Regions from separate parts of the Bradyrhizobium sp. 215_C5_N1_1 genome, predicted to be linked through region 2. Evidence: predicted binding sites of a transcription regulator. Region 2 holds the regulator's gene; each other region holds the start of a gene.
What was found. The regulator HrcA, encoded in region 2, represses chaperone genes, less so after heat shock. The targets are predictions, from matches to a motif close to GTTAGCACTCNCNNNNNGNGAGTGCTAAC.

Region 1 (2,263 bases), 7.5 Mb from region 2:
ACCGGCAGCATGGCCTGCAGGCCGGACAGCTTCTTCTCGTGCAGGAGGATGTAGGCGTCCTCGAACTCGGCGGTCATCTTCTCGGGGTTGGTGACGAAGTAGGGCGACAGATAGCCGCGGTCGAACTTCATGCCCTCGACGATGTCGACCTCGGTGTCGAGCGACTTGTTCTCCTCGACGGTGATGACGCCCTCGTTGCCGACCTTCTGCATCGCCTGGGCGATCATCTTGCCGATGGCGGCATCGCCGTTGGCCGAGATGGTGCCGACCTGGGCGACCTCGGAGGAGGCGGCGACCGGCTTGGCGCGCTTCTCGATGTCCTTGATGACAGCCGTAACCGCGGTGTCGATGCCGCGCTTGAGGTCCATCGGGTTCATGCCGGCGGCAACAGCCTTGGCGCCTTCGCGCACGATGGCCTGGGCCAGCACGGTCGCGGTGGTGGTGCCGTCACCCGCGGTGTCGTTGGTTTTGGAGGCGACTTCGCGCAGCATCTGCGCGCCCATGTTCTCGAACTTGTCCTCGAGCTCGATCTCCTTGGCGACGGTGACGCCGTCCTTGGTGATGCGGGGTGCGCCGAAGCTCTTCTCGATGACGACGTTGCGGCCCTTCGGACCGAGCGTCACCTTGACGGCGTTGGCGAGAATGTCGACGCCGCGCAGCATGCGTTCGCGCGCGTCTCCGGAAAACTTGACGTCTTTGGCAGCCATTTCTTCAATCCCTCGTGTTTCGTGATGTGTCTGCCGCTTGCGGAATGACCGAATGCCCGGATCGCGCGATCCGGGCATGACATTCAGCGGCTGTTCAGGCTGGCGGCTTTAGGCCATGACGCCCATGATGTCCGACTCCTTCATGATCAGGAGCTCTTCGTTGTCGATCTTGACCTCGGTGCCCGACCACTTGCCGAACAGCACGCGGTCGCCGACCTTGAGGTCGATCGGGATCAGCTTGCCGGCCTCGTCGCGGCCGCCGGGGCCGACGGCGACGACCTCGCCCTGGGACGGCTTTTCCTTGGCGGTGTCCGGAATGATGATGCCGCCCTTGGTCTTTTCCTCGGCGTCGATACGTTTGACCACGACACGGTCATGCAGCGGACGAAATTTGGATTTAGCCATGACGTTTCCCTTTGGAGGCTCGCTTCGGAAGGAATGGAAGTGGGTAGGGGCGGCGTCCGTCCACCCTCTTGCCGAGGATCGAACGGCGCGCTTAGCAATCGGGCTTTCCGAGTGCTAATAGTGCGCCCGGAAATATGGCTTGGCCGCGATCCTGTCAAGCAAGGGTGGTTAAGCGATTGGTGAGGCGGATATAGGATCGTGTCTATAGAAACATATTGGTCGCGCTGGCGTATAAAGGACGTCATTGCTCCGACAGCGGTTTTGCGCTTGGCTGCAGGAGGGATGCGGTCGGGGTCTCATTTGGGGGACGGTTTGCTCGGGGGAATGTCATGATCAGGTCAGCTCACGCACGCACGGTTGCCAATCTGGCGGCCGCCTCCTGCCTGGCGCTGCTGCTTGGCGCCTGTGGCGGCGGTATGAGCCTGCCGTCGTTCTCGTCGTCTTCGCCGCCGCCCGAGGCCGAGCCCGGCACCGGCCCGGAAATGCCGGCGAGCATCCGCGCCGACGAGATCGTCGGCCGCTGGGGTCTCGCCTCGTTCCAGAACCCGGCCGACCGTGCCCGCACCGAGGCCGCGGCCCGGGCGCAGTGCAAGAATCCCTACGTGATCACCGCCGGTTCCTCCGGCGGCGTGATCATGCATCTCGCCGACCAGGCGACGCCGCAGGAGCTGCGGCTGAAGGGCTCGCCCAGCGGCAAGAACTACATCGGCCCGGCGGGGCCCACCCCCGGCGAGCAGGACCGCGAGATCGTCTCCTTCGACGGCCGCGTCCTGATCACCCGCTTCATCGACAAGGACGCCGCCACCCGCTACGGCAACATGGTCTACGTCCGCTGCGCGCCAAGGGCGTAGTCTCTCTACTTCGTCATGCCCCGCGAAGGCGGGGCATCCAGTACGCCGCGGCTTTTCGGTTCTAGCCTCGCAGTTTCTGGAATACTGGATCGCCCGGTCATGTCCCGGGCTGAACATCAAGCCGGGCGATGACAGTGGAGGGGATGCTCCAAAAACAAAAAACGCCGGCTCTCGCCGGCGTTTTGTTTTTCCGTAATGCCGCGCCCGATCAGTCGAACAGCGCGTCGATGTCGTCCTGCGAGGCGTGGCCGACGTCGCCGGCGAGCTTGGGGCCGTTGAGGAGCTTTTCGTCCTCGCTGC
Region 2 (2,263 bases):
GCCACCGTCGGCCTGGAGCACGTCGCAATCGACCGTGATCTGGCGCTCACCGAGCGCTTCGAGATCGACGATGGTGCGAAGCGAGCGGCCGATCAGGCGCTGAATCTCGACGGTGCGGCCGCTTTGCTTGCCGGCGGAGGCCTCGCGGCGGGTGCGTTCGGAGGTCGCGCGGGGCAGCATGCCGTATTCGGCGGTGACCCAGCCGCGGCCCTGGCCCTTCAGCCACGGCGGCAGGCGGTCTTCCAGCGTGGCGGTGACCAGCACATGGGTGTCGCCGAATTTCACCAGGCAGGAGCCTTCCGCATATTTGACCACGCCGCGCTCCAGCGTCACGGGGCGCAATTCGTCGGGCGCACGGCGGCTTGGCCGCATGGGAAATCCTCCAAAACTCTCGGAAAAGGGCTATTCGCGGTGCTTGTAGGTGGGGTGAGGGTGGGCGGCAAGGCTTTTTCACCCCGGGTTTTCCACCCCGCAAACGCCACGCTTGTCAGAACCCTCCGGGATGGACAAATTATAAGCGTCTGAGAGGAGTTACCGTCCGTGGCCCATCACGATCCGATCCATCTGATCGCGCCGCGCGCAGGCCTCGCCCAGCTCAACGAGCGCTCCCGCGACATCTTTCGTCAAATTGTCGAAAGCTATCTCGCGACCGGCGAGCCGGTCGGCTCGCGCAATATCTCGCGGCTGATCGCGATGCCGCTGTCGCCGGCCTCGGTCCGCAACGTCATGGCCGACCTGGAACAGCTCGGCCTGATCTATGCGCCCCACACCTCCGCCGGCCGTTTGCCGACGGAACTGGGCTTACGCTTCTTCGTCGACGCCCTGATGCAGGTCGGCGACCTCAATGACGCCGAGCGGCAGTCGATCCAGAGCCAGTTGACGTCGGTGGGTCACGCCCAATCGGTCGAGGCGGCGCTGTCGGAGGCGCTGACGCGGCTGTCCGGTCTCACCCGCGCCGCAGCGGTCGTGTTGACCCCGAAATCCAATGCGCGGCTGAAACACATCGAATTCGTCCGGCTGGAACCCGAAAAGGCGCTGGTGATCCTGGTCGGCGAGGACGGTCAGGTCGAAAACCGCGTGCTGTCGCTGCCGCCGGGAGTTCCCTCCTCGGCGCTCACGGAAGCCGGTAATTTCCTCAACGCGCGGATCCGCGGCCGCACGCTGGCCGAGGCGCGGCTCGAGCTCGAAACCGCGCTCGGCGAAGCCCGTGCCGAGCTCGACCAACTGACGCAGAAGGTGATTTCGGCCGGCATTGCGAGCTGGTCCGGCGGCGAGAACGAGGACCGCCAGCTGATCGTTCGCGGCCACGCCAATCTGCTCGAGGATCTGCACGCGCTGGAGGATCTCGAGCGCGTTCGCCTGCTGTTCGACGATCTCGAGACCAAGCGCGGCGTGATCGACCTTCTGGGGCGCGCCGAGACCGCTGAGGGCGTGCGGATCTTCATCGGTTCGGAGAACAAACTGTTTTCCTTGTCGGGCTCCTCCACCATCATCTCGCCCTATCGGGATGCCGCCGGCCACATCGTCGGTGTTTTGGGCGTGATCGGGCCGACGCGGCTGAATTATGCCCGCGTAATCCCGACCGTGGACTACGCCGCGCGCATCGTCAGCCGCCTCCTGGGGGGCTGATCGGCGTTTCCTCCGATCACGGGCGCTTGATTTTCGTGAGCTTAGGCACGATATCCGGGCCAACAATCCCTTGAGACGAGTTCGAGAAGAGAGCCGATGACCGATCGAGACCGGCAGCCCGACGACACGACCCCACCGACCGACGAGCCGGTGGTGTCAAAACCCTACATCATGCCCGACGATCCGGAGCCCGGCTCGGTCGAGCTGTTGCAGAAGGAAGCCGCCGAGGCGCGCGACCGCATGCTGCGGACGCTGGCCGAGATGGAAAATCTGCGCAAGCGCACCACCAAGGAAGTCGCCGATGCCCGCCTCTACGGCATCACCGGCTTCGCCCGCGACGTGCTCGACATCGCCGACAATCTCCAGCGTGCGCTCGATGCCGTTCCGGCCGAGGCCCGTGCCGCGGCCGATCCGGGCCTGACCTCGCTGATCGAGGGCGTCGAGCTCACCGAGCGCTCGCTGCTCAACGCGCTGGAAAAGCACGGCGTCAAGAAGTTCGATCCGCAGGGCCAGAAGTTCGACCCGAACTTCCAGCAGGCGATGTACGAGGTGCCGGATGCGTCGGTGCCTGCGGGCACCGTCGTGCAGGTCATGCAGGACGGCTACACCATCGGCGAGCGCGTGCTGCGCCCGG
Region 3 (2,263 bases), 3.2 Mb from region 2:
GTCGAACTGCATGCCCTCGACGACGTCGAGCTCGGTCTCGAGCGACTTGGCTTCCTCGACGGTGATGACACCCTCGTTGCCGACCTTCTTCATGGCGTCGGAGAGGAACTTGCCGATTTCGGCATCGCCGTTCGCCGAGATGGTGCCGACCTGGGCGATCTCGTCGTTCGAGGTGACCTTCTTGGAGTTCTTGACGAGGTCGGCGACCACGGCTTCCACGGCCAGGTCGATACCACGCTTCAGGTCCATCGGGTTCATGCCGGCGGCAACCGACTTTGCGCCTTCACGAACGATCGCAGCCGCGAGCACGGTTGCGGTGGTGGTGCCGTCGCCGGCCGCGTCAGCCGACTTGGAGGCGACTTCGCGCACCATCTGCGCGCCCATGTTCTCGAACTTGTCGTCGAGCTCGATCTCCTTGGCGACGGTGACGCCGTCCTTGGTGATGCGGGGAGCGCCGAACGACTTGTCGAGGACGACGTTGCGGCCCTTGGGGCCGAGCGTCACCTTGACGGCGTTGGCGAGGATGTCGACGCCACGCAGCATCTTGTCGCGTGCATCGACGCCGAATTTGACTTCTTTAGCTGACATCTGGATTTTTCCTTAGGTGTTTAGCTGGTGGGGAGAGGGGGCTCTTAGGCCGCCTTCTTCTTGGAAGCGGGGACGTCGAGGACGCCCATGATGTCGCTTTCCTTCATGATCAGCAGGTCGACGTTGTCGATCTTGACCTCGGTGCCGGACCACTTGCCGAACAGCACGCGGTCGCCGACCTTCAGGTCGATCGGGATCAGCTTGCCAGCTTCGTCGCGGCCACCGGGGCCGACGGCGACGACTTCGCCCTGCGAGGGCTTTTCCTTGGCAGTGTCGGGAATGATGATGCCGCCGGCGGTCTTCTCTTCTGCGTCGATACGCTTGACCACGACGCGGTCGTGAAGCGGACGGAATTTCATGCAGTCCTCCTAAGTAGTTGCACGGTATGGGAATTTTTTGGCGTTAGCAGTCTGTGCCCGCGAGTGCTAGCACAGGCGAAGCTGAAATAGGACAGGAATTTTGCGGGGGCAAGGGCTTCTAGCAGAAAATTCGGCACTCTGAAGGCCCGGGTGCCAGAATCTCTTTACCATCGTTAACCCGCTCGGTGACCGTATTAGCACGGAGCCGTCTCTGCTGCTAAAGCATTGAATTTCAACAGCTTGTTAAACTTTTGGGCTTGAGATGGATTGTCAGTTTGCGTCACATTTCTCTCATGTGAGCGCATCAGTACCGGGTGGCTCGTAAGGCGCACACCGACCAAGCCGCCCTTTGAATGCGCTCCTGCAAAGGAGGTTGGCATGGGCTTGCGGAGTGGGGGCGTTTCCGAAGATTTCCGGAAACAGCTTTTGGGTTACGGGCTGACGACGGCGCAAATTCTCTATCGGATGCCCGATCATCCCTCGCTTCTCCAGACCTACGTCTGGCAGAACTACGACATGTTTCCGAAATTTCCGGCGCTGAAGGATTTCCTGGCGTTCTGGCAGGAGAAGCTCGACGGTCCGCTCCATTCGGTGACCGTCGCGCATTCCAAGCTGATCAAGCCGGCCGAGCTGCGCGCCGTGGATGGCGTGTTCCGGCTGCATTGAACAGCGCGCCGGCATCGTAGAGTGGGCAAAGGCGCGCTCGCGCCGTGCCCACCATCTCTCCGCGATTGCATCTGGCAATGGTGGGCACGCTTTCGCTTTGCCCGCCCTACGATATCTCGTTCTGTGCTAGCCTCCGCCCATAACAACAGGGAGGCGGCCCATGGCCAAGAAAACAAAATCGCGCAGCGCAACCCAGGCCGCGGTGAAGAAGCGGAGCGGAGCCAAGGCCGTGGCACGATCCTCGGCGCGCAAGGCGGTGAAGGCGAAGGCGCGCACGACACCGGCGAAGGCCGCTCCGAAAAAGCCCGCCCGTCCCAAGCAGCGCATCGCCATCAGCCATCACCGCGAGGAAGACTTCAAGGCCGACGGCCTGCGCGCCTACGCAAAGTATCGCGACCTCGGCATCGCCGAAGCCAGCCACGGCCTCGCGCAAGCCCACGTGATCCGCCTGCAAGGACCCTGCGATCCGAACGAGGTGTCGAAGCTGCACTTCCACGACGTCGAATTCCAGATGGTCTACGTGCTCAAGGGCTGGGTGAAGACCTACATGGACGGCCAGGGCGAGACCTTGATGAAGGAAGGCAGCGCCTGGACCCAGCCGCCGAAGATCAAGCACATGATCCTGGATTATTCGGATGACGTGGAGCTGC

Region 1: the regulator HrcA is predicted to act here: its motif matches at 1,203-1,231, upstream of AB7G19_RS37015 (co-chaperone GroES).
Region 3: the regulator HrcA is predicted to act here: its motif matches at 990-1,018, upstream of AB7G19_RS16000 (co-chaperone GroES).

Annotation. Positions count from the first base shown of each region.
Region 1 covers NZ_CP197228.1:7,720,733-7,722,995, reverse strand. The annotation lists gene groL (chaperonin GroEL) at 1-707, opposite strand, end outside; gene AB7G19_RS37015 (co-chaperone GroES) at 816-1,112, opposite strand; gene AB7G19_RS37010 (hypothetical protein) at 1,442-1,963, shown strand; gene AB7G19_RS37005 (protein phosphatase CheZ) at 2,172-2,263, opposite strand, start outside.
Region 2 covers NZ_CP197228.1:217,829-220,091, reverse strand. The annotation lists gene rph (ribonuclease PH) at 1-372, opposite strand, end outside; gene hrcA (heat-inducible transcriptional repressor HrcA) at 541-1,629, shown strand; gene grpE (nucleotide exchange factor GrpE) at 1,726-2,263, shown strand, end outside.
Region 3 covers NZ_CP197228.1:3,400,889-3,403,151, forward strand. The annotation lists gene groL (chaperonin GroEL) at 1-588, opposite strand, end outside; gene AB7G19_RS16000 (co-chaperone GroES) at 633-947, opposite strand; gene AB7G19_RS16005 (usg protein) at 1,326-1,613, shown strand; gene AB7G19_RS16010 (cupin domain-containing protein) at 1,774-2,263, shown strand, end outside.